One region of the Mesorhizobium sp. ESP7-2 genome, then DNA from elsewhere that is predicted to be linked to it. Evidence: predicted binding sites of a transcription regulator. Region 1 holds the regulator's gene; the other holds the start of a gene.
What was found. Region 1 encodes LexA, which represses DNA repair genes until DNA is damaged. Its sites were predicted from a motif close to TGTTCNNNNTGTGTTCNG; they were not measured.
Positions count from the first base shown of each region.

Region 2: the regulator LexA is predicted to act here: its motif matches at 3,562-3,579, upstream of LB543_RS31500 (helicase-related protein).

Region 1 is NZ_JAIUGQ010000003.1:28,011-42,785, reverse strand. It holds gene lpxA (acyl-ACP--UDP-N-acetylglucosamine O-acyltransferase) at 1-789, shown strand, start outside; gene LB543_RS04220 (LpxI family protein) at 761-1,675, shown strand; gene lpxB (lipid-A-disaccharide synthase) at 1,668-2,843, shown strand; gene gltA (citrate synthase) at 2,935-4,257, opposite strand; gene gltX (glutamate--tRNA ligase) at 4,457-5,881, opposite strand; gene LB543_RS04200 (ComEC/Rec2 family competence protein) at 5,985-8,438, shown strand; gene lexA (transcriptional repressor LexA) at 8,432-9,175, opposite strand; gene LB543_RS04190 (GntR family transcriptional regulator) at 9,586-10,359, opposite strand; gene LB543_RS04185 (ABC transporter substrate-binding protein) at 10,513-11,499, shown strand; gene LB543_RS04180 (ABC transporter ATP-binding protein) at 11,558-12,337, shown strand; gene LB543_RS04175 (ABC transporter permease) at 12,343-13,266, shown strand; gene kynU (kynureninase) at 13,301-14,548, shown strand; gene kynA (tryptophan 2,3-dioxygenase) at 14,619-14,775, opposite strand, start outside.
Region 2 is NZ_JAIUGQ010000059.1:9,702-24,476, reverse strand. It holds gene LB543_RS31500 (helicase-related protein) at 1-3,395, opposite strand, end outside; gene LB543_RS31495 (hypothetical protein) at 3,695-3,931, opposite strand; gene phbB (acetoacetyl-CoA reductase) at 4,130-4,855, opposite strand; gene LB543_RS31485 (acetyl-CoA C-acetyltransferase) at 4,962-6,140, opposite strand; gene phaR (polyhydroxyalkanoate synthesis repressor PhaR) at 6,437-7,048, shown strand; gene LB543_RS31475 (citrate synthase) at 7,069-8,211, opposite strand; gene LB543_RS31470 (citrate synthase/methylcitrate synthase) at 8,304-9,392, shown strand; gene LB543_RS31465 (patatin-like phospholipase family protein) at 9,600-10,730, shown strand; gene LB543_RS31460 (efflux RND transporter periplasmic adaptor subunit) at 11,557-12,732, shown strand; gene LB543_RS31455 (efflux RND transporter permease subunit) at 12,812-14,775, shown strand, end outside.

The sequences.
Region 1 (14,775 bases):
GGCGCCCAAATCGGCCAGGGTGTGCGCATTGGGCCGTTCTGCCATGTCAGCGGCGACGCTGTGATCGGTGACGGTGTCGAACTGGTCAGCCATGTCTCGGTGATGGGCGCGACCACTATCGGAGCGTCGACCAAGGCCTATCCGATGGCGATCCTGGGCGGACCGCCGCAGAATACCAAGCACAAGGGCGGCCGCACCACACTCGTCATCGGCGCCAACTGCACCATCCGCGAAGGCGTGACCATGCATGTCGGCACCGACACCAGCCGCGGCGAGACGACGGTGGGCGACAATGGCAATTTTCTGGCCTACGCCCATATCGCCCATGACTGCGTCGTCGGCAACAACGCTACCTTCGCCAATGGGGCGACATTGGGCGGCCACTGCGAGATCGGCAACAATGTCTATATCGGTGGCCTCAGCGCCGTTCATCAATTCGTGCGTGTAGGCGACAACGCCTTTCTTGGCGGGTGCTCGGCTTTTGTCGGTGATGTCATTCCCTATGCCATCGCGGTCGGTAACCGCGCCAGCTTGCGCGGCTTGAACATCATCGGCCTCAAGCGCGCCGGTCTGCCGCGTTCCGAGATCTATCTACTGCGCAAGGCCTACAAGACGATCTTCGACCGCTCCCGCACCGTCGGCGAGAACACCGAGTTCGCCAAGGCGGAGTTCGCCTCGTCGCCGACAGCGATGAAGATCATCGACTTCATCAGCAGTCGCGGCAAGCGGCACTATGCGGTGCCATCGCTCAAGGGCGGCGATGGCGACGATACCGATGACGAAGGCTGAGACAGCCGCGGCTGGTCTTGGTCTCCCGCCTGATGCCAGGGTCGGCATCATTGCCGGCGGCGGCAGCCTTCCGGTCGAAGTCGCTGCCGGTTTGGCCGAACAGGGTCATCCGCCCTTCATCGTGCTCATGGACGGTGAGGCCGACCGCCTTGCCGAGTTGCGCCAGTACGAGCATGAGACCCTTGCCCTGGAGGCGATAGGATCGCTCGTTCCGCTGCTCAAGCGCAACCGGATTACCCATCTGGTGCTTGCCGGCGAGATAAAGCGCAGGCCAAGACTGACACATCTGCGTCCAAGCCTCAGCCTGCTCGCCGTGGTACCCCTCGTTGTCATGGCGTTGGCGCGTGGCGACGATGGGCTGCTCAAGGTGGTGGCGCGCGGGCTAGAAGCTCGGGGGATAAAGGTCGTGGGCGCCCACGAGATCGTGCCGAACCTTGTCGCAGCCGAAGGGGTGTTGACCAAGACTAAGCCTCTGAAATCGGACTGGCGCGACATCGAGGCGGGTTTCGCGGCGGCAAAGGCCATCGGGGCGCTGGATATCGGCCAGGCGGCGATCGCGATCGGCGGCCGGACCATTGCGCTTGAAGGTATCGAGGGCACGGCCGGATTGCTGGACCGCGCCAGGGTGCTGCGCGGCCACGGCCGCATCGCCGGCAAGACGCGCGGCGTTCTGGTCAAATGCGCCAAGCCTGGCCAGGAGTTGCGCGCGGATCTTCCTTCCATGGGGCCACAGACGGTAGAGGCAGCGCATGCCGCGGGGCTTGCCGGCATTGCCGTCGAGGCGGGACGCTCCCTGATCCTCGAAGGCCCCGCAACTTTCTCGCGTGCCAATGACCTTGGGCTGTTCATCGTCGGCCTGGCCGCAGCGGAGTCCGGACATGGCTGACAGGGCGCTGAAGATCGCGATCGTCGCGGGCGAGGAGTCGGGTGACCTGCTTGGCGCCGACATCGTCCAGTCGCTCCGCCAGACAACAGGTCGCGAGGTGCAACTCGTCGGGCTCGGCGGCCGCCATCTGCAGGCGCTCGGGCTGATTTCGCCGTTCGACGCCGGCGAGGTCGCGCTGATGGGGTTCAGTGCCGTCCTGCGTGACCTGCCGCGCCTGGTCCAGCGGATCGGCCAGCTGGCGGGGATCGTTGCGGACGCCAAGCCTGACTGCCTCGTTACCATCGACAGCCCCGATTTTTCGCTGCGCGTCGCCAAAAAGGTGCGCGCGGCCAACCCGTCGATCCCGATCGTCCACTATGTCTGCCCGAGCGTCTGGGCATGGCGGCCGGGCAGGGCGGTGGCGATGAAGCCCTATGTCGACCACATCCTGTGCATCCTGCCATTCGAGGTGAAGGAACTCGATCGGCTGGGTGGTCCGCCCGGTACCTATGTCGGGCATCGCCTGACGCATGATCCGGGCGTGCTGTCGGCCGCCAAGGCGCAGGCCCAGCCGCGTGATCTTTCACCAGACCGCGTGAAGACGCTGCTTGTCCTGCCCGGCTCGCGGCGCGGCGAGGTGCGGCGGCTGCTCGAGCCGTTCGGCGAGACAGTGTCGATGTTGCGGGCTCGCGGGCATCGGCTCCGCCTGATGCTCCCGACGGTGCCGCATGTCGCGGATACCGTGCGGTCCGCGGTCACGCGCTGGGACGAGAAACCCGAGATCATCCTTGAGCCTGAGCGCAAATGGCAGGCCTTCGGCAAGGCCGACGCCGCATTGATCGCGTCCGGCACCGTGTCCCTGGAATTGGCATTGTCCGGGGTGCCGATGATCTCTAGCTACCGGCTCGACCCGGTCGCGCGCGTCGTCGCGCCGTATCTCGTTTCCGTCTGGTCGGCCCTGCTGCCCAACCTGATCTCGGATCGCGCGTTGATCCCGGAATTTTACAACGAGTATGTCAAACCGAACAACCTGGCGCGCCAGCTGGAAGCGCTGTTGGCCGACAGTGGCATGCGCGCGTGGCAGAAAGACGGGTTTGCCGAGATCTCACGGCGCATGGCGACGGACAAGCCGTCTGGTGAGATCGCAGCGCAGGTGGTGATGGGGTGCGTGAAGAGAGGAAGAGAGTGAGTAGGCAGTAGTGAGTAGTGAGTAGTGAGTAGTGAGTAGTGAGTTAGCACATTCTCCAATCTCACTACCCACTACTCACCACTAACTTGTCTCAGCGCTTGGCGATCGGCACGTAGTCGCGCTCCGGCGCGCCGGTGTAGAGCTGACGCGGGCGGCCGATCTTCTGGCGCGGATCCTCAATCATTTCCTTCCACTGCGCGATCCAGCCGACCGTGCGGGCGACCGCGAACAGCACGGTGAACATGGTGGTGGGGAAGCCCAGCGCCTTCAGTGTGATGCCGGAATAGAAATCGACGTTCGGATAGAGTTTCTTCTCGATGAAATAGGCATCGGTGAGCGCGATCTTTTCCAGTTCCATCGCGATGTCGAGCAGCGGATCGTCCTTGATGCCGAGTTCGCCCAGGACCTCATGCGCCGTCTTCTGCATGATCTTGGCGCGTGGATCATAGTTCTTGTAGACGCGGTGGCCAAAGCCCATCAGGCGGAACGGATCGTTCTTGTCCTTGGCACGGGCGATGAATTCCGGGATGTGATCGACATGGCCGATCTCGCCCAGCATGTTGAGCGCCGCTTCATTGGCGCCGCCATGGGCCGGGCCCCACAGGCAAGCGATGCCGGCGGCAATGCAGGCGAAGGGGTTGGCGCCCGAGGAGCCGGCGAGACGAACGGTCGAAGTCGAAGCGTTCTGCTCGTGATCGGCATGCAGGATGAAGATGCGCTCCATGGCCCGCGCCAGCACCGGGTTGATCTTGTATTCCTCGCAGGGCACGGCAAAGCACATATGCAGGAAGTTGGCGGCGAAATTCAGCTCGTTCTTCGGGTAAATGAAGGGCTGGCCGATGTGGTACTTGTAGGCCATGGCCGCGATCGTCGGCATTTTGGCGATCAGGCGCATGGAGGCAACCATGCGCTGGTACGGGTCGGAGATGTCGGTCGAGTCGTGATAGAAGGCCGACAGCGCGCCGACCACGCCGCACATCACCGCCATCGGGTGCGCGTCGCGGCGGAAGCCGGTGAAGAAGCGCGACATCTGCTCGTGCACCATGGTGTGGCGCGTCACGCGATAATCGAAATCGTCCTTCTGCGCCTTGGTGGGCAGTTCGCCGTAGAGCAGGAGATAGCAGACCTCGAGGAAGTCGCCGTGTTCGGCCAACTGGTCGATCGGGTAGCCGCGATGCAGGAGGATGCCGGCATCACCATCGATGAAGGTGATCTCCGACTCGCAGCTTGCCGTCGAGGTGAAGCCGGGGTCATAGGTGAAGGCGCCGGTGGTGCTGTAGAGCGAGGCGATGTCGATGACGTCAGGTCCGACCGAGCCGCTTCGCACCTTGAATTCGTGGGTCTTGCCGGCGAATTCCAGCGTTGCCGTGGCCTCCTGGCCGCCTACATCCAATTTTTTCGCAGCTTCGGTCATTGCAAACTCCTTCTTGTTTCCTCATGCCGGCAAAGGCAAATTCCGCAGGGCGACACGTCGAAATCACCGCAATGCGCGTATTCGCCACCGCATTTTAGGAGGTGCGTGCCAGATTGGGCCAGGGCCTAATGTTGCACTGCGAAACGCGCCTTTCAATGCCAATCTTCTTGGGCCAGTTTCTTCTTGGGCCAGTTTGCTCCTAATCGATTTGATCCGCTATGCGCGCGAGGCTTTCCTCGCGCCCCAGCACGGCCAGCACGTCGAAGACGCCTGGCGAGGTGCTTTTACCGGTCAAAGCGGCCCGCAACGGCTGGGCCACGGCGCCAAGCTTGTAGCCGCCGGCCAGCGCATAGTCGCGGATCGCGGCCTCGGCCGTGGCCGCTGTCCAGTCGCCGGACAGCGCATTCAAAGCTTCGTGAGCGCCACGCAGGATCTTGCGGGCATCGTCATTGAGCAGGAGAGCCGCCTTGTCGTCGATCGGCAGTGGCCGCGTGGCAAACAGAAAGCCGGCGCCGTCGACGAGCTCGACCAGCGTCTTGGCGCGCTCCTTCAGGCCTGGGAGCGCTGCCAGCAACTGCGCCTTGTTCTTCTCGTCGAGGCGCGCCGCCATCGCCGGGCCACTCTCCAGATAAGGCAAGGTGGCGATGAAGATGTCGAACAATTCGATATCGGCCATGCGGCGCATATGGACGCCGTTCAGCGCCTCGAGCTTGGCGAAGTCGAAGCGCGCCGCGCCCTTGTTGACGTCGCCGATATCGAACCAGGAGATCATGTCCTTGATCGACATGATCTCGTCATCGCCATGGCTCCAGCCGAGCCGCGCCAGGTAATTGAGCAGCGCCTCCGGCAGATAGCCCATGGCGCGATAGGCCTCGACCCCAAGCGCGCCGTGGCGCTTCGACAGCTTGGCGCCGTCGGCGCCATGGATGAGCGGGATATGCGACATCGAAGGCACGTCCCAGCCCATGGCGTTGTAGATCACGGTCTGGCGCGCGGCGTTGGTCAGGTGATCGTCGCCACGGATGATGTGGGTGACGCCCATGTCGTGATCGTCGACGACGACGGCATGCATGTAGGTCGGGTTGCCGTCCGAGCGCAGGATGATGAAATCGTCGAGATCCTTGTTGGGGAAGCGCACCTCGCCCTGGACCCGGTCCTGCACCACCGTCTCGCCCTCGGTCGGTGCCTTGATGCGGATGGCGCCCTTGACGCCGGCGGGCGCCTCCGACGGGACGCGGTCACGCCAGTGGCCGTTATAGCGAGGCGGCAGGCCCTTGGCGCGGGCCGCCTCGCGCATCGCCTCGAGCTCGGCTGAAGTCTCGTAGCTGTAATAGGCCTTGCCCAGCCGCACCAGTTCCTCGGCGACCTCCCGGTGGCGCGGCGCGCGCTCGAATTGGGAGACCGCTTCACCGTCCCATGACAGGCCGAGCCAGGTCAGTCCGTCCAGAATGGCTGATGTGGCCGCCTCGGTCGAGCGCTCGCGATCGGTGTCCTCGATACGCAACAGCATCGTGCCGCCGGTGTGCTTGGCATAGAGCCAGTTGAACAGCGCCGTGCGTGCGCCGCCGATGTGCAGATAGCCGGTCGGCGAGGGGGCAAAACGGGTGATGACCTTGTCGGGCATGAAACTCTCGGAAAACGTCTGAAGCTGGGTGCGGAGTGCGCGGACTTTCGCGCGTCGCGCGTTCATGTAGCATAGGGTGTCGAGGGCGCAAGGGGCAGACCCGATGACTGGACGAGGCCGGGGCTCGGATCGGGGCGAGGGCGCCATTGTCGGCGTCAGCGAGCGGTCCCTGTTTACAACGCCTCCGGCGATCCCACTGCCATCGCCGCTCGTGGCTGCGCCCGCAACCCAGCCGCCGCAGGCGGACAGCCCGGCGCCAACTCCGTCTCCCGCCGCGCGCGGGATTGTGCGCGTGCGCCGGCAAATCGGCCTGATTGCCTTGCCTCGCCTGCGTCACGGCGTGGCCAAGGCGGCGGAGCTGGAACTCGACCGGGGCATCGCCTTCCTGCTGGTGCCGGTCTGCCTGGCCGTTGGGGCGATCGGCTACTTTTCGCTGGCGTCCGAGCCCGATTTTGCAAGGCCCGTCGCTGCCGTGATGCTGGCGGCGATCTGTGCATTCGTCTCCCGCTCTTGGCCGAAAACCCATCTGTGTTTCATGGCAGTGCTGTTGTGTGTGCTTGGCCTGCTCGCGGCGAAGGTCGAAACATGGCGAGCCGGAACCCGGATGCTGGGCTCGGAGATATCGACGCAGCTGACCGGCCGCGTGGTCTCGATCGAAGAAATGGAGACCGGCCGCATCCGGCTGACCATGGACGTGATTTCGACGGCCCGCCCGAAACTGCGCTATGCGCCGGAAAGGGTCCGGCTCTCGGCACGCAAGATACCGCCGGAAATGACCGCCGGCTCGCTTGTCACAGGTTATGCCAAACTGCTGCCGCCGACCGGTCCGGTGCGGCCGGACAGCTACGACTTCTCCTTCGAGAGCTATTTCGCCGGCATCGGCGGCAGCGGCTTCTTTCTCGGCAATCCAACCGTTGTCTCCGCCGACGACGGTGAGATGCCGCTGCCGACACGCCTTTTTTCTGGCATCGAAGATGCCCGCGAAGCCATCGCCGACCATATCAGGGGCAGCATTGGCGGCGCCGAAGGCGAGATCGCGGCGGCGCTGATCGTTGGCGTGCGCGCCGGCATTCCCAATGAAATCAACGAAGCGATGCGGCGTACCGGCATCTATCACATCATCTCCATTTCGGGACTGCATATGGCGCTGGTGGCCGGCACCATCATGGGTCTGTTACGCGGCGTCTTCGCGCTGTTTCCAGGCTTTTCCGCGCGCCGGCCGGTGAAGAAATACGCGGCCGCCGCCGCACTTTTCTCTGTCGCCGCCTATCTCGTCATTTCCGGCGTCGTCGTCGCCGCCGAGCGCAGCTTCATCATGCTGGCGGTGATGCTGGTCGCCGTCTTGTTCGATCGCGCGGCACTGACCATGCGCAACCTGGCGATCTCGGCGATCGCCGTCATCCTGGTTTCCCCGCACGAGGTCGTCGGCCCGAGCTTCCAGATGTCGTTCGCTGCGACAGCGGCCTTGGTAGGCGCCTATGCCGGCTGGGCCGACCACCATGCGGGAAAGACGAGGCCACCGCCGCCAAAGCGATCCCTGCCCGGGTTCCTGACGCGAAAGTTCCTCTTGGCGACAGGTGGATTGGCCGTGACATCCATCATCGCCGGCAGCGCAACGGCGCTGTTTGCCATCTGGCATTTCCAGCGGGTGTCGCCGCTCAGCCTGTTCGCCAATCTGGCCGTCATGCCGATCGTATCGGTTGTGATGTTCCTGGCTGTCGCCAGCGCGTTGCTGATGCCGTTCGGGTTGGATTGGCCGGCTCTCTACCTCATGGGCAAGGGCCTGACGGCGATGATCGCCGTATCGGCGTGGATATCGGAGCGCTCTCCGATCGATGGGGTCGGGCTGATCTCGCAGCAATCCGTGCTGCTGGTCACCGTCGCGCTGGTCATCGCGACGATGGCGACGACCTGGCTGCGGCTTGCCGCGCTGCCATTCGCGCTTGCCGGCCTGTTGACCGTGTCGCACACGCGCACGCCCGATGTGCTGATCTCGGAAGATGCGCGGCTGGTCGCATTGCCGATCGGCAATGGCGAACTGGCCGTCAACCGGGAACGTCCGAACGAATTCGCAGCCGAAAACTGGAAACGCGCCCTGGTCTCAGAATCAATCGTCAAACCGGAAATGTTCGACAAGACGGACGGGCAATTCGACATCGCTAGTCCCACCGACCTGCCGCAGGGATCGCCGTTCTATTGCCGCGAAGGCCTGTGTCTTGCCAGGCACCCATCCGGCGCAATCATCGCCTATGTCGAGGATCGCAAGAACACCTGGAAGGCCTGCGCCTTCGCCGACCTGATCGTCGTCAATGACGCTACCGCCTATGACGCCTGCCACAATCCGCTGGTTCTCGTCGTCACGAAACGGCAACTCGCCCGCAAGGGGAGTGCCGCCGTCTTCTTCGATCCCCAGTCGGCCACGAGCCCGGCTGCGATCGAATTCGCCGTCGACGGACCATACCGGCCCTGGCACGAGCAGCGAAAATTCTCACGCGAGGCGAGGGGGCTGCCGCCCTATAAAAAGCCTGACAAACCTGATGGCAAACCGGTTCAGTAGCGTCTTATCAGCCCGACCAGCTTGCCCTGCACCTTGACCCTGTCTGGCCCGAAGATGCGTGTTTCGTAGGCTGGATTGGCGGCTTCGAGCGCGATCGAAGCGCCCTTGCGGCGAAACCGCTTCAGCGTTGCTTCCTCCTCATCGACCAGCGCCACGATGATTTCGCCCGGACTTGCCGTATCGGCATTGCGGATGATGACCGTGTCGCCGTCGAAGATACCGGCCTCGATCATCGAGTCGCCCTTGACCTCCAGCGCATAGTGCTCGCCGCCCATGATCATGTCCGGCGGCACCGAAATCGAATGCGTCTGATGCTGGATGGCATCGATCGGCACACCGGCGGCGATACGGCCCATGACCGGGATGGACACGGCTGAAACCGCATCGTCGTCGTTACCGGCCGCGGGCAGGCGAGAAGGCGCCGCCGCCGGCCTGATCTGGCGGCCGAGACCGCCTTGGCCAAGGCTGCCCTGGATGACGCTTGGCGAGAACTTCTTCGCCGCATTGAGGCCCGGCGCGATCGAGTCCGGCAGCCGCAGCACTTCCAGCGCGCGCGCCCGGTTGGGCAGCCGGCGAATGAAGCCGCGTTCCTCCAACGCCGTGATCAGGCGATGGATCCCCGACTTGGAGGCAAGATCGAGCGCTTCCTTCATCTCGTCGAAAGAGGGCGGTATCCCGCTTTCCTTGAGCCGTTCGTGGATGAACATCAGCAGTTCATGTTGCTTGCGTGTCAGCATGGCGGCCCCCAAGGCAGTGAACGAAGGTCTGAACCAGAATCGAAAAACAAACCCAGAACAAACACTATCTGTTCCAGTTGTGTTCCGCAACCGTTTAAAGTTTAATGAATTTGTTAAGGCGTCTGAAGTTTTTTGCCCGCGACAGCGGACGGCAATCGACCCTTTCCGCCGTCGGCAAGGACATTGAAATCGTGTTGGTTAATGGGCTGTGGCCCATCCTCCGCCGAGGCTTGGCATCAGTCTTTTTGAGGGCTTTTCCGGGGATGGATCGTAAAAATTATGGATCCATTATTCGCGGAACGAAACGAAACCAAAACGCCAACGATTGTAGCTTCGGGGCAGCGACGGATCCAGGCGTCCGGCCGGCTCCGATCAAGTGCGTGCGAACAGGCGTCGCGGAAGCGCTGAAGTCATCCGGCGACAGCTTTCAAGCTGCCGGCGCGGGCGGCGTACTCGGTCGCGCCGCTGTCTTCGCTGTGGACATAGACATGCAGGGTGTAGCCGATATGCGCAGTCATCAGCGCCTTGGCCCGCTCGACGTCACGATCGAGTGCCGCTTCCATGATCGCGGTATGGTGTTCGATCGCAATCGCTTCACGCAGTGCCTCCATCGCCTCTTCATAGCCATTCTTGAGGCCAGCCGCGGCCCGCAATGTCGGCGCCAGACCAAGAAAGCGATGATGCCGGCGCAGCTGATCCGAGATTGTCGAGCGGAAACGCAGCAGCCAATCGCATGTGGCGGCGCTCAGCAGCGCCGCATGGAAAGCCTCGTGGTTCTCGTCCCATTTGTCGACGGCCGCATCCGAGGGATCGTCGACCGCGGTCTTGCAGCGGGAGAGCCGGTAGTGGGCGGTGACGACAGCATCCTCCCACTCCTTGCCGCCTTTCTCCATCGATTCGAGGAATAGGGGGATCTCGACCACCATCCTGGCGCGCGCCAGGTCCTCCAGTTCGGCCCGCGATACCGGAGCCACGGTAAAGCCGCGATTGCTGATGGCGGTGACAAGGCGTTCGGCCTCGAGCCGCGACAAGGCTTCTCGCAACGGCGTCCAGCCGACGCCATAGGTACCGCGCAGCACACTCAGCTTGAGCGGGGCGCCGGGCATGAGGCGCGTGGTCAGGATATCGCGCCGCAACAGCTGATAGGCTGCCTCCGTCTTTGTGGAGCTGGTTTGATCCTGCATCGCGGTCCATCCGTCGTCTGGCAGTGAAAAATTATATATGATGTGGGGGCGTGGCAAGAATTATATATAATATTTGACACGGGCCGGCGGACTGACCATGATCGCCGCAGTAGCCGCGCTCCAAGCGGCGCTGATCAAATCTGGGAGGAAATGATGTTGAAGTCGAAATCCGCTTGGTTGTCGGGTTTGTTCCTGGCCGGCGCATTGATTGTGAGCGCGGGTACTGCCGCTGCCGATCAGATACGCATCGGCATTGCCAATTTCGGCGAGCATCCGCAGCTCAACGCCGCTATAGCCGGCTTCAAGAAGGCGCTGACGGATAATGGCTTCGTCGAGGGCAAGGACGTCGTCTATACGGAGAGCCATACGAATTTCGATGCATCGCTGGTGCCGCAGATGATCGCCAAGCTGCAGGCGGAGCAGCCCAAGCTGATCTACACCATCACCACGCCGGTCTCGCAGATCGCCAAGAAGGCGCTCGCGGGCTCCGGCATTCCGATCGTCTTTGCCGCGGTCACGGATCCGGTGGCGGCCAAGCTGGTACCGTCATGGGACTCCGGAGACGAAGGCATGACCGGCGCCAGCGACCTGCAGGACGTCGCCGCGGTAATGGCCTTCACCAAGAAGCTGCTGCCGAACGCCAAGCGCTTTGGCGTGCCTTACAATCCGGGCGAGGCCAACGACGTTGCCTTGGTCGAAAAGATCAAGGCGGCGGCACCCGCCGCCGGCTTCGAGGTCGTGGAAGTCGGCATCGACAACGTCAATGACATCCAGCAGCGCATCGCCTCGCTCGCCGGCAAGGCCGACGTGATCTACGGCCCGGCTTCGAACCTGATCCAGCCGGCGATCGCCGCTGTCTCCGCGGCTGCCCGCCAGGCCGGTATTCCGGTCGTCAATTCAGATGACAGCGCGGTCCGCAACGGCACCGTGCCGGCAAGCTTCGCGGTCAATTATACGCAGGTCGGTATCAACGCCGGCAACATCGCAGCCGAGATCCTGAAGGGCAAGGACCCCAAGACGATCGCGCCGTCGCGCCCCGCCTACAAGGACCACATGGCGACGATCTCGCGCAAGGCGATGGCGGCGTTCGGCATCGAGATACCGGCTTCGATGGCCGATTGCGGCTGCATCGTCGACTGACATCGGGGCAGCAGGGGTGACGGCGCGGACGCCGTCACCTTGAGGTCAGGGAGGAACGATGCTCGAGATCCGATCCGCGCGCAAAGTGTTCTACAAGGGCCAGGCCGACGAGAAGGTCGCGCTGGACGGTCTCAGCCTGTCGCTTGCCACGGCCGAGTTCGGCATCGTCATCGGCTCCAACGGAGCCGGCAAGAGCAGCATGCTCAATGCCATTTCCGGCGCCCTGATCCTCGATTCCGGCCAGATCCTGATCAACGGCGCCGATGTGACTGGCATGCCCGTGCACAAGCGCGCCGCGAAACTGGCTCGCGTGTTCCAGGACCCGATGCGCGGTACCGCCGCCAGCATGACGGTCGCGGAAAACATGCTGCTGGCTGATTTGCGCAGCAGCAAGCGCACCTTGCGCCAGGGGCTGAACGCCACCCGGCTTGCGTCCTACAGGGAGCGCCTGTCGATACTGGGCCTCGGCCTCGAAAATCGTCTCGACACGCGCGTCGACCTGCTCTCGGGCGGGCAGCGGCAATCCCTGTCTCTGATCATGGCAGTCGGCGGATCGCCGGACCTGCTGCTGCTCGACGAGCATACCGCGGCACTCGATCCGCGCACGGCCGAGATCGTCATGCAGGCAACGGTGCGCGCCGTCAGCGCATTGAAGCTGACGACCTTGATGGTGACCCACAACATGCAACACGCCGTCGACTATGGCAGCCGGGTGATCATGCTCGACGCCGGCCGTGTCCTCCTGGAGGTCACAGGTGAAGAGAAGGCGAGGGTCACGGTTATCGATCTGATCGGCCATTTCTCCGTCAAGACCGACCGCATGCTGCTGGCGAGCTGATCATCATGGGCTTTATCGAGGACGTTCTCACCAGCTTCGTCGCGATCATGCCGGTCACCCTGGCGCAAAGCCTGATCCTGGCCTTTGTCGTGCTCGGGATCATGATCCCGTTTCGGATGCTGAATTTTCCCGATCTCACCAGCGAAGGCGCTTTTCCGCTGGGCGGCTGCGTCTGCGGCGTTCTCCTTGCCGCCGGCGCATCGCCGCTGATGGGCATCGCTGCCGCCCTCGTTGCCGGCTTCGCGGCGGGCTGCTGCACTGCCTTCATCCATCTGCGCTTCCGCATCCACACGCTTCTTGCCGGCATCCTGATGATGACGATGCTCTACAGCATCAATCTTCGGATCATGGGTAAGTCCAACCTCTCCGTGTTCGGGTCGCCGACGGTGTTCGACTGGGTGCCGTTCGCGCGGCCGGGTTTCCCCGCCAGCAAGATCGCCGTAGCGGGCCTTCTCGCGCTTGTCGCCTTCATGCTGCTCTACATGTTCTTCAGGACCGAGAAGGGGACTGCCGTGCGCGCCGTGGGCGCCAATCCTGACATGGCCGAGGCGCAAGGCATCAATGTCTGGGCCGCGACCATAGGCGGTGTCGGGTTGGCGAGCGCTTTTTCGGCTTCAAGCGGCGCGCTGATGGTGCAGTCGCAGGGGTTCGCCGACGTCAATATGGGCCTGGGAATTCTCATCAACGGCCTTGCCGCGCTGATGATCGGCGAGGCCGTCGTCGGCAAGCAGACGGTCTGGCGTCAGTTGCTGGCGCCCTTCGCCGGCGCGATCATCTACTACCAGCTGGTGTCGTTCTGCCTCGCCGCCGGCATGCCGCCGCCTGATCTGAAGCTTGCAACGGGCCTGTTCGTGCTGGCCATGCTTGCCTTGCCCAGCCTGAAGCGCAGCCGGGGAGCCGCACCGGTACGCGAAGCCATTCGTGAGTAACCAGGACGTGAATAACCAGGGAATGTCACAGATCATGCACGCAACGCTCGATCTCGCAGCCGTCGAAGCCATGGACGCGGCGGACCCGCTGCGTGCCATGCGCGACCGGTTCACTTTGCCGGAAGGCGTCATCTATCTCGATGGCAATTCGCTCGGCGCCGCGGCACCCGCGATTTTCAACGAGCTGCAGAAGGCAGCGACGCAGGAGTGGGCGCAGGATTTGATCCGCGCCTGGAACACCGCCGGCTGGTTCGACATGCCGGTCGCGCTTGGCGATCAGCTGGGACGCCTGATCGGTGCGGCGGCCGGCCAGACGGTGGTCTGCGATACGACCTCGATCAACATCTACAAGGTGCTGCATGCCGCACTTGGCATGCGGCCGGACCGGTCGGTCATCGTCGCTGAGGGCGACAGTTTTCCAACCGATCTCTATATGGCCGAAGGCGTGGCCTCGACGCGGCCCGGCACCGTGCTGCGGCTCGAGGGCGTCGATGCGCCGACTATCGAGGAACTGATCGACGAGCGCGTTGCGGTCATCCTGGTCAACCATGTCAATTACAAATCCGGCCAGCTGCGCGACATGGCGGCGCTGACATGCAAGGCCCATCAGGTCGGTGCGCTGATCGTCTGGGATCTCTGCCATACGGCCGGCGCCTTGCCGGTCGAACTCGACAGCACCAATGCGGATTTCGCCATCGGCTGCACGTACAAATATCTCAATGGCGGTCCGGGCGCGCCAGCCTTCATCTACGCCGCCGAACGTCATCACGATAGAGTCCAGCAGCCGCTCAGCGGTTGGTGGGGCCATGCGCGGCCCTTTGCCTTCGAACAGGGTTATGCGGCCGGCAGCGGCATCCGCAGGTTTCTGTGCGGCACGCAGCCTGTCTTGTCGATGCGGGCGCTCAAGGGAGCACTGGACCTTTGGGACGATGTCGACATGGCGGCGGTGCGCAAGAAGAGCATTGCACTCACCGATCTGTTCGTCCAACTCGTCGAAACCAGATGCGGCGCCTACGGCCTGGAGCTGGAAAGCCCGCGCGACGGCAAGCAGCGCGGCAGTCAGGTTTCGTTCCTCCACCCGCACGGCTATCAGGTGATGCGGGCACTGATCGAGCGCGGCGTGATCGGCGATTTCCGCGCGCCATCGACGATCCGCTTCGGCTTCACACCGCTCTATGTCGGTTACGCCGATGTATGGCAGGCGGTCGAGGTGCTGGAAGATATCCTGCGCACCGGCGCCTGGAAGGATGCGCGCTTCGCGGTCAAGACGGCGGTGACGTGAAAAGTCGGCGCAATTCCTGCGGGAAAACTGTGACGCGGTTTTCCCACAGGAATTGCGCAAAACAAAGAGTTCAGAGCCGGGTACGGACGTTCCAGAGTTCCGGAAACAGGACCACCTCGAGCATCTTCTTGAGATAGGAGGCGCCCGATGTGCCGCCGGTGCCGCGCTTCAGGCCGATGATGCGTTCCACCGTGGTGACGTGGTTGAAGCGCCAGCGGCGGAAATAG
Region 2 (14,775 bases), on a different contig from region 1:
AAGGGTGAATCCGGATCGAAGCGCACCGGACGCTCCTCGCGCGGCTTGGGCTGGAAGGCGGGCTTTCCGCCCCCCTTGCCACGATCGGCACCCTTGCCTTCCGGGCTGCCGCCCTTCCAGTCAGGCCGACCTTCGCGGCGGTCGGGACGATCGCCTTGCGGGCGGCCGTCGCGGCGCTCGGCGCCTTCGCCTTGCGGCCTCGGCTTGAACTTCGAGCGGTCGAAGCGCGGTTTGCCGGCGCCGTCGCGGCGCCCTTCATGAGCGGGACGGTCCGCGGGCGTGCCTGTTGCCGGTCCGTCGCCGGCATCGGCAGGCGCGTTGCTTCGGCCGCGCGCCTGTCCGGCTTGCGGGCGGTTGTTGCGGCCATCGCGATGGCGCGGGCGCTGGTCAAAGCGACCTTGGCGCCACAACAGGATCGGTTTTGGCGCTTCGGCTTCCGGCGCAGGTTCGCTGGTGGCTTCCGCCACTGCAGCCGGTTCGGCGGCATCCGTCGGCGCGGAGGCTTCGACGATCGGCTCCGCCGCTGCGGCTTCCTCCGTGGGCGTGGCGTCGACCTCGGCAGCTTCAGGTTCGGCCTGCGGTTCAACCGGGGCCGGCTCGGCGGGTTCAACAGCGGCTTCGGCTAAAGGCGCCTCTTCATCCGCAACCTCAGTCGTGGCTTCCGACTGCTCTTGTGCGACAGGCTCTGCTGCCGTTTCCGCGATGACCTCGGCTGGGGCTTCGATGGCGGCCTCGGCGGCTGCCGTTGCCGAACCCTCGACCGTTGCCTCCGCGGCCGCATCTACAGCGCCGGCTTCCGTTACTGCGGCTTCCACTGCCGCCTCTTCCGCCGCCTTGGCCTGTTCCGCGCGGGCTACCTCTTCGGCTGCCTGCTTGGCAGCGGCGGCTTCCCGCGCGGCAGTGTCCTGCGCTTCCAGCCGTGCCTTGACTTCCGCCACCGGTTTCGGCTCGGCGCGATAACCGAGACCCTTGAGAATCTCTTCCATGTCGTCGGCGGTGGCGCCGAGGATCGACATCATCGGCGGCGTCACCATGAAGGACTGGCCGTCATAGGCGCCGTCCGGTCGCTGGCCGAGGCCGGGCTTCCAGTTGGTCGCCGGGCGGATCAGGTCGGCCAGCCGCTCAAGAATATCGATGCGCACGGCGCGGCGGCCGAGATTGCGGTAGCCGGCAAGCTTGTAGAACGCCTTGTCGAAGGCCGGATCGATGACAACAGAGGTGCGTCCCGACGCCAGCGCATGGACGACGTCGCCGAAGCCCGGCTTGTCCTTGCCGTCGTTCTTCAGCGCCCAAAGCAAGGTCACCAGTCCGGCGGGTGCCGGCTTGATCAGCGCCGGCACGAAGACGTGATAGGCACCGAAGCGCACGCCGAGCCGGCGAAGTGCCGCGCGACCTTCCTGGTCGAGCGACTTCATCTCCTCGGCGATGTCGCGGCGATTGATGAGGCCGAAATTCTCGACCAGCTGGAAGGCGATGCCGCGGCCGATACCGGAAATCTGCTCGGCGTTTTTCAGGTCGACCAGCGGCTTCAGCAGGGATTCGATCTGGAAATTGACAAAACGCTCGGCGCGCGCGGCGACCTTGTCGCGGGCCGGGCCGGTCAGTTGCTCGTCGGCCAGCAGCACCAGGCGCGGCTTCAGCGCGTCCTCGCCCGAAACCAGCGTGCCGATTGGCGCGCCGATCCAGCGCAGTGTGCCGTCCGAGCCGAGCGCGAGGTCGCCATTGGCGCAGGCGCCGAAGCGCTCCGCGCGGGCCTCGAATTCGGCTGCCAGCGCCTTTTGCGCGGCCGTGCGCACGGCCTTGGCGTCTTCGCCGCCGGCGGTCTGGTCGGCGGTGAAGCGGAACCCTTGCAGCTCGCCGACATGATGGCCTTCGACAAGGACGGTTCCGGTAGGACTGATTTCGGCTTCAGGCATGGTATTTTCTCTAAGGCGCCGCATGAGGACGGAAGTCCTGCGGTCTACGAAGCGTTTCGTCAACCGCTCATGCAGCGCATCCGACAATCTGTCTTCGATTTCACGCGTCTTTTCCCGCCAGTGTGCCTGATCGGCCAGCCAGCCGGGCCGGTTCGACACGAATGTCCAGGTGCGGATCTGGGCGATGCGGTGCGACAGCGTGTCGATATCACCCTCGGTGGTGTCGGCGCGGCGCACCTGCTCGGCCATGTAATTCTCGTCGACATGGCCATGCCGGGCGAGGTCCATGTAGATCGAGGCGATAAGGTCGGCATGCTGGGCCGGCGCAATCTTGCGATAGTCGGGCAGCGCGCAGGCTTCCCACAGAAGCGCCACGCGTTTGGCATTGGTTGCGAGCGCCCGGATGTCTTCGTCGCGGGAGAGATGTTCGAGCGCTTGCGCGTCGACGGCCGGCAGCGCGCGTGTCAGGCCTTCGACCGGGGCGTTGGTTTCGATCGATCGCTTCAGCGCATCGAGGCTGGCGAAATCGCATTGCGCGGTGCGCCATTGCAGCACCTTCACCGGGTCGAATTCATGGCCCTCGATCTTCTGGACCAGATCCTCGTCGAGTGGGTCGACCTGACCGGTGACGCCAAACGTGCCGTCGCGCAGATGCCGGCCGGCGCGGCCGGCGATCTGGCCGAGTTCGGCCGCCGTCAGATTGCGGTACTGGTAGCCGTCGAACTTGCGGTTCTGGGCAAAGGCGACATGATCGAGATCGAGGTTGAGGCCCATGCCGATCGCGTCGGTGGCAATGAGGTAGTCGACATCGCCCGACTGGAACAGCGCCACCTGGGCATTGCGGGTGCGGGGCGACAGCGCCCCGAGCACGACGGCCGCACCGCCCTGCTGGCGGCGGATGAGCTCGGCGATGGCATAGACTTCGTCGGCGGAGAAGGCGACGATCGCGGTGCGCCGCGGCAGGCGCGTCAGTTTCTTGGAGCCGGCATAGGCCAGATGCGACAGCCGCGGCCGCGTCACCACCGAGACGCCCTTCAGCAGCCGCTGGAGAATGCCGTGCATGGTGGCCGCGCCGAGCAGCAGCGTTTCCTGGCGGCCGCGCAGATGCAGGATGCGGTCGGTGAAGATATGGCCGCGTTCGAGGTCGCCGGCCAGTTGTACCTCGTCGATGGCGACGAAGGCAGCGTCGGACTCGCGCGGCATGGCTTCGACGGTGCAGACCGAATATTTGGCGCCTAGCGGCTGGATCTTCTCCTCGCCGGTGATGAGCGCCACCTTGTGGGCGCCGACCTTCTCGCAGACGCGCGTGTAGACCTCGCGAGCCAGCAGCCTGAGCGGCAGGCCGATGACGCCGGTTTCGTGCGCCACCATGCGCTCTATGGCGAGATGGGTCTTGCCCGTGTTGGTCGGGCCAAGCACGGCGGTCACGTCGCGGCCCGACAGGATCAGCGGCTCGGTGTGTTTCTGCTGAATGTTCATCGGCTCGGAAATAAGGCTTTCTGGCCTCTCGTGGTCGGGAGCGTGCCTGGACGGCGCGTATGACAGCCGACACATAGGGATTTCGGGCGCGAAGCGAAAGCGGAATGTTCTGGCAGGGTGCCGAAGACGTCCGCGTCGACCCGCAAATGAGCCGCTGCTTAACAGTTGGAACGAGTCTGGAACGAATCAGCGACGAATCGCTGACTCCGAGAGATTCAGCTTTTGTTCACGGCTAGATATGGATTTTGTGACGACGAGTCTCACCACATGCTGAATCGTCGAAACTGGCCCGTTTTATGCTAGGTAGGCCTTGCCGTTAACTTTTGCCGGTAAACGATGCGGGAAGTACGGTACGCCCCGCTCAACATTATGAAATTGTTAATCTTTCTGAACTCGGCGTTAAGGAATTGCAGGCAATCGAGGCCATTAATGTTAACATTGCGCTCAAAGCCGGAACGAATCGGCGACAAATCAGCGCCAGCGGTATTTTCTCCTTTTGTTCCCCCAATATCTTGTGTTGTGAACAGCTTATCCACCGAGAATCCACAGGCTTGACCACAGGGTTTCGCACAGACGCGGCTGCCGTCATTAACCTTTGCGTGCCGGATTGGAGCATCGCGCCACAGCGAAGCCTTCCAAGGATCAAGCGTCGTTTGAAAGCGGACCGGTTTCCCGGTCCGCTTGTTGCGAGCACGCGTCGATCCCCCAGCCGTTAGCTGCGGTGAGAAGAGGACTCAGATGAAGTACTGGCCACCATTGGCGGTGAGGGTCGAGCCGGTGATGAAGCCGGCGTCTTCGGAAGCCAGGAAGACAACGCAGCGCGCGATCTCTTCCGGTTCGCCCAGGCGGCCGACCGGGATTTGCGGGATGATGCGTTCGTTGAGCACCTTCTCGTCGATCGCCTTGACCATCTCGGTGGCGATGTAGCCGGGGCAGATGACGTTGACGGTGATGCCGGCGCGCGCGCCTTCCTGGGCGAGCGCCTTCGAGAAGCCGATATCGCCGGCCTTGGCGGCGGAGTAGTTGACCTGGCCGGCCTGGCCCTTCTGGCCGTTGATCGAGGAGATGGTGATGACGCGGCCGAACTTGCGGTCGCGCATGCCGCTCCACAGCGGATGCGTCATGTTGAAGACACCGGACAGATTTGTGTCGATGACCTCTTTCCACTGGTCGCGCGTTAGCTTGTGGAACATGGCGTCGCGGGTGATGCCGGCATTATTGACCAGCACGGACACCGGGCCGAGGTCAGCCTCGATCTGCTTGATGCCGGCGGCGCAAGCGTCATAGTCGGCGACCGACCATTTGTAGACCGGAATGCCGGTTTCGGCCTTGAACTTCGCCGCCGCGTCGTCGTTGCCGGCATAATTCGCGGCAACCGAATAGCCGGCAGTCTTCAAAGCGGTCGAGATCGCCGCGCCGATACCGCGCGATCCACCCGTGACGATTGCAACCTTGGTCATGCATTTCCCCTTTTGAAATCGCCCTGTTGTCGGGCTTGGCAGGCACTGGATTTGCTACAGGCACTACATATGAACCGGGCGGCTTGCGCCGCCCGTCCAAAATCTATCAGAGAGCCTCCACACACATGGCGACGCCCATGCCGCCGCCGATGCATAGGGTGGCGAGACCCTTCTTGGCGCCGCGTCGGCGCATCTCGAAGACCAGCGTGTTGAAGATGCGGGCGCCCGAGGCGCCGATCGGGTGGCCGATGGCGATGGCGCCGCCATTGACGTTGACGATCGAGGGATCCCAGCCCATGTCTTTGTTGACGGCGCAGGCCTGTGCGGCGAACGCCTCGTTGGCCTCGACAAGGTCGAGATCCCCTGCCGACCAGCCGGCCTTTTCCAATGCCTTGCGCGAGGCGGGAATGGGTCCGGTGCCCATGATCGCCGGATCGACGCCGGCGGTTGCCCAGGACGCGATCCGCGCCAGCGGGGTGATGCCGCGCCTGGCGGCTTCCGCTTCACTCATCAGCAGCGCACCGGCAGCACCGTCATTGATGCCGGAGGCGTTGGCTGCAGTCACCGTGCCGTCCTTGTCAAAGGCCGGCTTCAGCTTGGTCATGGCATCGATGGTGGCGCCGTGGCGGATGTATTCGTCCTGGTCGACAATGGTGTCGCCCTTCTTGCCCTTGATGGTGAAGGCGACGATCTCGTCCTTGAACTTGCCGGCCTTCTGCGCGGCCTCGGCCTTGTTCTGCGAGGCCAGCGCGAACTGGTCCTGATCGTCGCGGGTGATCTGGAACTGGCGGGCGACGTTCTCGGCGGTGTTGCCCATATGGTAGCCATTGAAGGCGTCCCACAGCCCGTCCTTGATCATGGTGTCGATCATCTTGTAGTCGCCCATCTTGACGCCGGCGCGCAGGTGCTCGGCGTGCGGCGACAGCGACATCGATTCCTGGCCGCCGGCGATGATCACCTTGGCGTCGCCGGTGGCGATCTGCTGCATGCCGAGCGCGATGGCGCGCAGGCCAGAGCCGCAAACCTGGTTAAGGCCCCAGGCGGTGGTCTCCTTGGGCAGGCCGGCCAGGATCGAGGCCTGGCGAGCCGGGTTCTGGCCTTGCGCCGCGGTCAGCACCTGGCCGAGGATGACCTCGTCGACCTCGGCCGCCTCGACACCGGCACGCGTCAAAAGTTCCTTGACGACGACGGCGCCGAGTTCATGCGCGGGCGTGGCGGCGAAGGCGCCGTTGAAGGAGCCTACGGCCGTGCGCGCGGCGCTGGCAATGACGATGGAAGCGGACATTTTCTTCTCCAGACTTCAAGGGTGTTGTTGTGCCGTTGAGGACTTTTCTTGCCCTTTCCCAACCCCAAGTCAAACCGGAAATCGGCATGGCGCCGATGCGCCGCAAGCAGACCTCACCTCGTGGCGCCGGCGGTCTGGCCGGTGCTGCGCAGCATATTTAGCCTGCCATGCAGCATTATATGATCCCGCACTGCACAAACTGCTTGGAATTATGAGGCTTTTGCGCATATCCTCAAAAAGGGCGCAATCGTTACCGGCTGCTTACTCAGGCGTGCCGGTGTCCGGGGAGGATGCAGATGGCCGCAAAAGACGACCCGATCATTATCAAGAAATACGCCAACCGCCGCCTCTATAATACGGGGACGAGCACCTATGTGACGCTCGAGGATCTGGCCGAGATGGTCAAGAAGGGCGAGGAATTCACGGTCCAGGACGCCAAGACCGGTGATGACATCACGCATCCCGTGCTGACCCAGATCATTTTCGAGCTGGAGAACAAGGACGGGCAGAACATGCTGCCTATCCCGTTCCTGCGCCAGTTGATCGCCTTCTACGGCGACCAGATGCAGATGATCGTGCCCAGCTTCCTCGAACAGTCGATGATCGCCTTCTCCAAGGAACAAGAGCGGTTCCGCGAACAGATGAAGGGCGCCATCGGCAAGTCGCCGCTCGACGTGATGAAGATGGCGACGCCGATCAAGGCGCTGGAAGAACAGACGCGCCGCAACATGGAAATGTTCCAGAACGCAATGCGGCTGTTCACGCCTTTTCCGCCCCCGGGCTCGTCGGCGCCTGCCGCGACCCCTGCCGAACCGGCCAGGAAGGAAGCGCCGGAGAAACCCGACGATCTGCAACAGCTGAAGGATCAGATCGCGGCCATGCAGCGCAAGCTCGATACGATGTCGTAAGCGCATAGCGCTCACGACATTCAGCCCAGCAATCCCTCATAGCGGCCGCGCGGCCTGATGCTGCTGCCGCTCGCGATCTGTTCGACCATGTGCGCGGCCCAGCCGACGCTGCGTCCAAGCGCGAACAGGTGGAATGGTGCATCGCGCGGCAAGCCAAGGCCGCGCGTCAGCACGGCCAGGGCAAAGTCGATATTCGGTTGGGCGCCTGTCGCGGCAATGGCGGCCGCTTGCAGCGATTGCAACGCCTCGTCGGTGTTGTCGAGGGCGGCCAGAAGCGCTGCGGCCCGGGGATCGCCCTCGGGATAGAGCGGATGGCCGAACCCCGGCAGGGGCCGGTCATGGCCGAGCCAGCGCCGGATCGCGGCATCGGCGCCGTGCCGCGCCGCGTCTTCAGCGAGTTGCATCACCGCTTCGCCGGCCCCGCCGTGGCGGGGACCGGACAGTGTCGCCAGGCCGGCAAGCAGACACGCGGCGGGCGAGGCTCCGGTCGAGGCCGCGACGCGGGTTGCGAAGGTCGATGCGTTGAGTTCGTGATCGGCAAGCAGGACAAGGGCACGGCGGATCGCTTCCGCGCCGCCATCATCCGCCGACCAACCCCGTGCCAATCGCCGATGCACTGGTTCAGATCCCGCGATGGCACCAAGGGCGCTGGCCAGCACGCCGATCGCGTGCGCGGCATCAGTGCACAGCAAGGCAGCACTTCGTCCAAGCGAGGGCCGCGCCTGGCCGGCAAGCAAAGCGAGTTGCGCAAAGGCCGGGGCGCGGCCGATCTGGGACGGCGCATCTGGCGACGGCGCTTCGAAACTGATCGGGCCGGGCAGGGCCCAGAGCAGCCCAGCGGTTTCTTCCAGCGTGGCATGGTCGGACAGCGCCGCGGCGTCCCGACCCCGATAAATGAGGTGGCCGTGCCAGACGGTCGAAATCGCGGTGACGATCGACGGCTCGCCCCAGGCGATCGCGCTTTCGGCGATGGCCGAGGGGCTGCGCCCGCGCGCCCTTCGCGTCGCCAGCGCCGCGATGTCGTCGGCACGGTACTGGCTGCGGCGCGGGTCGGCACGATCCGGGCGCATGCCGATGCGGCCGCGGCTGACATAGGCATAGAGCGTCTGCGGCCTAACCCGGAGCCTTTCCAATGCCTCTTCCCGCGACAACCATTCGGACATATCGAGCCAGATGTTGATTCTATTGATCAAGATTGATGCTTATGGCGCCCACCCTTATCTCCCATCGGGAAAAGCTTCAAGGAGACAAGGCTATGGCGAATGGGCTCGATGATGTGGTGGCGGCCGAAACCGTGCTGTCCGATGTCGATGGTCTGGGCGGTCGCCTGACGATCCGCGGCCATTCGCTTGGGGAATTGGCTGGACGATGGAGTTACGCCCAGGTCGTCCACCTACTGCTGGACGGGTTCTTCGACGGTCTGCCTGGCGACGCCGAACTGGCGGCAAAACTGGGTGAGGCACGCGTCGAGGTGTTCGAGCGGCTCGCGCCTGCGCTGCCCTTGCTGGCACCGTTTGATGTCTACAGCGCCATGCGCGCCGGCATGGCCTTGCTGCCGGATGGCGAGACGCTGACGGACGCCTTGCGGCTGATCGCGGCGCCCGCGGTGCTGACGCCTGCGCTGCTGCGCCTGCAGTGCGGTGAGCAGCCGATCGCACCCGACGGCAAGGCCGATCATGCCGCCGACATGTTGAGGATGCTCAGGGGCTCCATCCCGTCGCCTGATCTGGCCAAGGCACTCGACACCTATCTGGTGACCGTATGCGACCATGGCCTCAATGCCTCGACCTTCGCCACCCGCGTTGTCGCCTCGACCTTGGCCGGCCTGACATCGTCGGTGCTGGCCGGCCTCGGCGCGCTCAAGGGTCCACTGCATGGCGGCGCGCCCGGCCCGGTCATCAAGATGCTCGACGCCATCGCTGCGCATGGCGACGCTGCCGGCTGGCTGCGCGGCGAGATCGCCCGTGGCGAACGCATCATGGGTTTCGGCCATCGCATCTATCGCGTGCGCGATCCGCGCGCCGATGTGCTGAAAGCGGTGGTCCGCAAGCTTGGCGGCGAGGGCGAAACCGGTCGCCGGCTGGCCTTCGCCGAGACGGTCGAGCAAACGGCGCTCGACGTGCTCCGGGTCGCCAAGCCGCAGCGCTCGCTGAAGACCAATGTCGAGTTCTACACCGCGCTGGTGCTGGAAGCGGCGGGATTTCCTCCTGATGCCTTCAGCAATGTCTTTGCCGCCGGGCGCGTTGCCGGCTGGATCGCGCATGCGCGCGAGCAGCAGACCACCGGGCGGCTGATCCGTCCGCAGTCACGCTATGTCGGGCCGGTGCCTGACCTCGTCGCCTAGATTTTCCGTCTGTTTCGAAAGCTACGGTCCCTCCGCATCGCAGCGGAGGGGCTTTTCGCATCACCGAAATTTCATGTGATCACGCGACCGTGTTCGTGTTCTTGCCTTGGTCCATCCTTATATGCTGCACTGCAACATAAGCCGGCCATGGCTGCTTCCTTCCAATGACGTTGGGGCAGGCCGGCGCATCAGGATGACAGGAACGCCATGACGAAGAACGGCAAGGCGGAGGAAAAGAAGAAGATCAACATCGCCCTTCAGGGAGGCGGCTCGCACGGCGCCTTTTCCTGGGGCGTGCTCGACCGGCTGCTGGAGGATGGCAGGCTGGAGATATCGGCGGTGTCCGGTACCAGCGCCGGCGCCATGAACGCAGTCGCATTGGCCGATGGTTTCGTGCGCGGCGGAGTCGAGGGCGCCAGGCAGAAACTGGACGATTTCTGGCACGCGGTGGCGGCAAAGGGCCGGTTCAGCCCGGTGCAGCGCATGCCGTGGGATGTCGCCTGGGGCAATTGGTCAATCGAGAACACGCCGGGCTATGTCTTCTTCGACACCATGTCTCGAGTGTTTTCGCCCTATGTCGCCAACCCGCTCGGCCTCAATCCGTTGCGCGACGTGGTCGCAAGGGAGATCGACTTCGGGAATGTCCGCGCCTGCAAGTCGATGGAGCTGTTCATCTCCGCCACCAATGTCGAGACAGGGCAGTTGCGGGTGTTTTCCGATGGCGAGATCGACCTCGACACGGTGATGGCGTCGGCCTGCCTGCCGCAACTGTTCCGCGCCGTCGAGATCAAGGGCGTGCCCTATTGGGACGGCGGTTACGGCGGCAATCCGGCGCTCTACCCGTTCTTCAAGACCGCGGCGACCGAAGATGTGCTTCTGGTACAGATCAATCCGGTGGTGCGCGAGGGAACACCAAGAAGCGCCAACGAGATCCAGAACCGCATCGACGAGATCACCTTCAATGCCGGGCTTCTGCGCGAATTCCGCTCGATCGCCTTCGTCAAGGAACTGATTGCCGCAGGTCGACTGCCGCATGGCGAATATCGCGACATCCGCATGCATCGCATCGATGCCGACGAGGCGTTCAAGGATCTGTCGGCATCGTCCAAGGTCAATGCCGAATGGGCCTTCCTGACCTATCTGCGCGACCTCGGCCGCACCGCCGCCAGCGACTGGCTGGAAGAGAATTACGATGCCGTCGGCAGCCAAGCTACGCTCGACCTGTCCGGCGAACTCGATGATGGGTTCAAGCCGGTACGCGGTCCCGCACCCGGCCGTCGGGTCAAGGAATTTCTCGCCGCGCGCAAGAATCCCGAGGCCGAACGCCGTCGGGCCTGAATCCGACGGCGTTCGCTCCACGGCAGCGTCTGCCGGCAGCCATGACGGGGGTCTCCGGAGCAGCGCCCAGTCCAGCGTCGTCGGCGTGACGGCAACCTTGGCGTGCGGAAGAGCCGTCATCATGCTGACGCCTGCTGCCACTGACGGTCGGATGGCGCTGCCCCGGAGCGTTCAGTGGCATCGGGCGCAATGCTCGGTACAGAATTGCGAATAGGACGAAATACACCTGGTATTCCCGCACCTGTCTCGCGCCGCGCCCGAAGTCGGGCGTATCATGACACGCGGTCCGGGACGCAATAATGCGGGCGCATAGGTGCTTTCAGCATCTGTCCGACGTCGGTGCATCGGGGTCGGACAGCAGCCTGATCCGAAGGGGCCGTCGTCCCTTTTCCCGAGCGATTCCAGTCCTTTGGCCGAGTGTTGTGGCGCCGCTGCCATTGTCCCTCGCCGATCGCACTGACGCCGATCGTCGGTTTGTGCCTGCACTTCAATCAGCGACGCGACGCGGATCGCGGCTGTAGTCCGGAGACGACCCATGGCGAGCGCGGCTGGTCGCCCGTGGCCGAAGTTTCAGGGGCGGATCGCGAGCCAGCGGGCGCTTCGTCAAGTAGACAGGCAAGTCACGAAGAACCGTTTCATGGCGACCACACCTTGCCCGGCTATGCAATGCTGCTGCAACTTTGGGACTATATTGCGATGCAACTTTGATGTAGAAGCGCGCTCGCCGATCACGGCAATTTGAACACGGTCAGGCGCGCACCCATATCGGCGACGCGCCCGCGTCATAAGAGGCGGTGCTGGCCGAACCCGCAGTGGAAAAATGACGATGCCTAAAATCAGGTTTCACAAGCTTGCAGCCATTGTTGTGCTCATCGGTTTCGCGGCGTGGATGGCGACGGGCGAGTTCTCGTCGGTCGGCAGTGTAGCGGCCAACAAGGCCAAGGCAGCCGAAGTCGAGCAGGGCAAGGCGCCGGATGCGAGCAAGCCGAAGGCGGCGGAAGCCGAACAGAAAGCGCCGCTGCGCACCGTCGCGGTGGTGACGCCGCCGCGCAAGACCTATGCGCGCGCCATCCGCATTTCCGGGCTGACCGAAGCCGACAAGCGCGCGGTGCTTGCAACCCGCGTCGCCGGCGTCATCGACCAGCTGCCTGTCAAGCAGGGCGATCACGTCAAGACCGGTGACCTGGTGCTGATGCTCGCCGCTGAGGAAAAGATCTCCATGGCCGCCAACGCCAAGCAGCTTGTGGCGCAGCGCAAGGCGGAACTCGATGCCGCCGAGCGGCTGGCCAAGACGGGCAATTTGCCGAAGCTGCAGCTCGACACCGCCCGCTCCAATCTGACCCTGGCGCAATCCCAGCTGGACACCGCGCAGGCCGAGCTCGACCGCAACGAAGTGAAGGCGCCGTTTGACGGCGTCATCGACCGGGTGCCGGTGGAACTGGGCAGCTCCGTCATGCAGGGCGGCGAGGTAGCGACCATCCTCAAGCTCGATCCGGTGATCGCGCGCGGCGAAATCAGCGAGCGCGACCTCGGCTATCTCAAGATCGGTGACAAGGCCAGCGTTCGGCTGGTCAGTGGCCAGACCGTCGAAGGCACCGTGCGCTATATCAGCCGCGACGCCTCGTCGGCGACCCGCACCTTCCGTGTCGAGATCGCCATCCCCAATGCCGATGGCTCCGTGCCGGCCGGCATGACGGCGGAAATCCAGCTCAGCGCCTTGCCGACCGACGCCGTCCTGCTGCCGCGCTCGGTGGTGACTCTCGGCGACAAGGGCGATCTCGGCATCCGCGCCGTCGGCACGGACAACAAGGTGGCATTCTTCCCGATCGACCTGGTCGACGACACGCCGACCGGTCTCGTGCTCGGCGGCATCCCGGCCGATGCGCGCATCATCGTCGCCGGCCAGGAACTGGTGAAGGAAGGCGACGAGGTTCATCCGGTCGAGGCCGACCAGGCAACCATCAACAAGCTGATCGGCGAAGCCACCGCCGGGACGCAGTAGCGCGGGGCGCCGGCGCCGGGCCTTGCCCGGCGACAGCATGTCCGTTCGCCACTCCCCAAGCCAACAGCAGGCATAAGTCATGGATATCGTCAGACTCGCAATCAACAATGCCCGCCTGACCATCTCGGTCCTGGTCTTCCTGCTGATCGCAGGTTGGGTCGCCTATCAGTCGACGCCGAAGGAAGCGGAACCCGACGTTCCGATTCCGATGATGTATGTCAGCCTGATCTATCAAGGCATTTCGCCCGAAGATTCCGAGCGCCTTCTGCTGCGGCCGATGGAAAGCAAGCTGAAGAGCCTGAAAGGCCTCAAGGAGATGCGCTCGGCCGCTTTCCAGGGCGGCGGCTATGTGCTGGTCGAGTTCCAGCCGCAGACGAACCTGGCGACGGCACTGCAGGATACGCGCTCCAAGGTTCAGGACGGCAAGGCCGACCTGCCGCAAGCGGCCGAAGAGCCCGTCGTCACCGAGGTCAACATTTCCGAATTTCCGGTGCTCGTCGTCACGCTGTCGGGCGAATTGCCCGAACGCGTACTGGCGGCCGCCGCGCGCGAACTGCGTGACCGCATCGAGGAAGTGCCCGGCGTCCTCGAAGGTTCCCTGCAAGGCTCCCGCGACGATCTGGTCGAAGTCGTCATCGATCCGATGAAGCTGTCGTCTTACGGCTTGCAGCTCGATCAGCTGATCGGCGCCGTCGGCGCGTCCAACAGCCTGGTCGCCGCCGGCAACATCGAGGGCTCGCAGGGCAAATACGCCGTCAAGGTGCCGTCGCTGATCGAGACGCCCGAGGATGTGGCGGCACTTCCCGTGGTCGCCGGTCCCAATGCCGTGGTTCAGGCCAAGGACATCGCGACGATCCGCTCGACCTTCGCCGATGCCACGACGATCACGCGCCTCAACGGCAAGCCGGCCATCGCCATCGAGGTCAAGAAGCGCATCGGCGCCAATCTGATCGACACGCTGACCAAGGTCAGGGAGGTGTCCGACACCTTCGTCAAGACCATGCCGGAAGGCATGCACGTCACCTACACGCAGGACAAGTCGGTCTTCGTCAACCAACTGCTCGGCGATCTGCAGAACCACGTGATGATCGCCGTCATCCTGGTGTTCATCGTCATCCTCTACGCGCTGTCCGGGCGTGCCTCGCTGCTCATCGGCCTGGCCATTCCGTCATCCTTCCTGATCGGCATCCTGCTGCTGGCCATGATGGGCTACACGATCAACATGATCGTGCTGTTCAGCCTCATCCTGGCCGTCGGCATGCTGGTCGACGATGCCATCATCGTCACCGAGTTCGCCGAACGACGGATGAGCGAGGGCATGCCGAAGCAGGAAGCCTTCGCGCTCGCCGCCAAGCGCATGGCCGGTCCGGTCATCGCGGCGACGATGACGCGTATCGCTGCCTTCTCGCCGCTGCTGTTCTGGCCGGGGATCATCGGCGATTTCATGAAGTACATGCCGATCACGCTGATCGTCACGCTGTCGGCCTCGATGCTCTATGCGCTGGTCTTCGCGCCGACGCTGGGTGCGATCTTCGCCAAGGCGCCGCAGCATCACGAGGAAGGCAATCGCGATGGCTGGTACATGGCTGTCGTCAAGCAGGCAGTACGCTTCCCCATCACCGTGATGGTGCTCACCGTCGTCTTGCTGGCCGGCATCTTCGTTGGCTATTCGAAGTATGGTGCCGGCGTCGAGTTCTTCCCGAGCGTCGAACCCGACTACGGCCTGCTCTATGTGCATGCCCGCGGCAACCTCTCGCTGGCCGAAATGGATACCGCGACCAAGATTGCCGAAAACCGGCTGCTCGGCTGGCCGGGCGTGAAGTCGGTCTATACGCGCGTCGGCAAGTCCCAGGGCGGCGGCCAGGACGTGCCCGAAGACGTCGTCGGCGTCATCCAGTACGAATTCATCGACTGGCGCGAGCGCAAATCGGCCAACGATATCCTGAACGACCTGCGTGGCGTGATGGCCGGCATTCCCGGCGTCGACGTCGAGGTGCGCGTGCCGGAAGCAGGCCCGCCGACCGGCAAGCCGATCCAGATCAG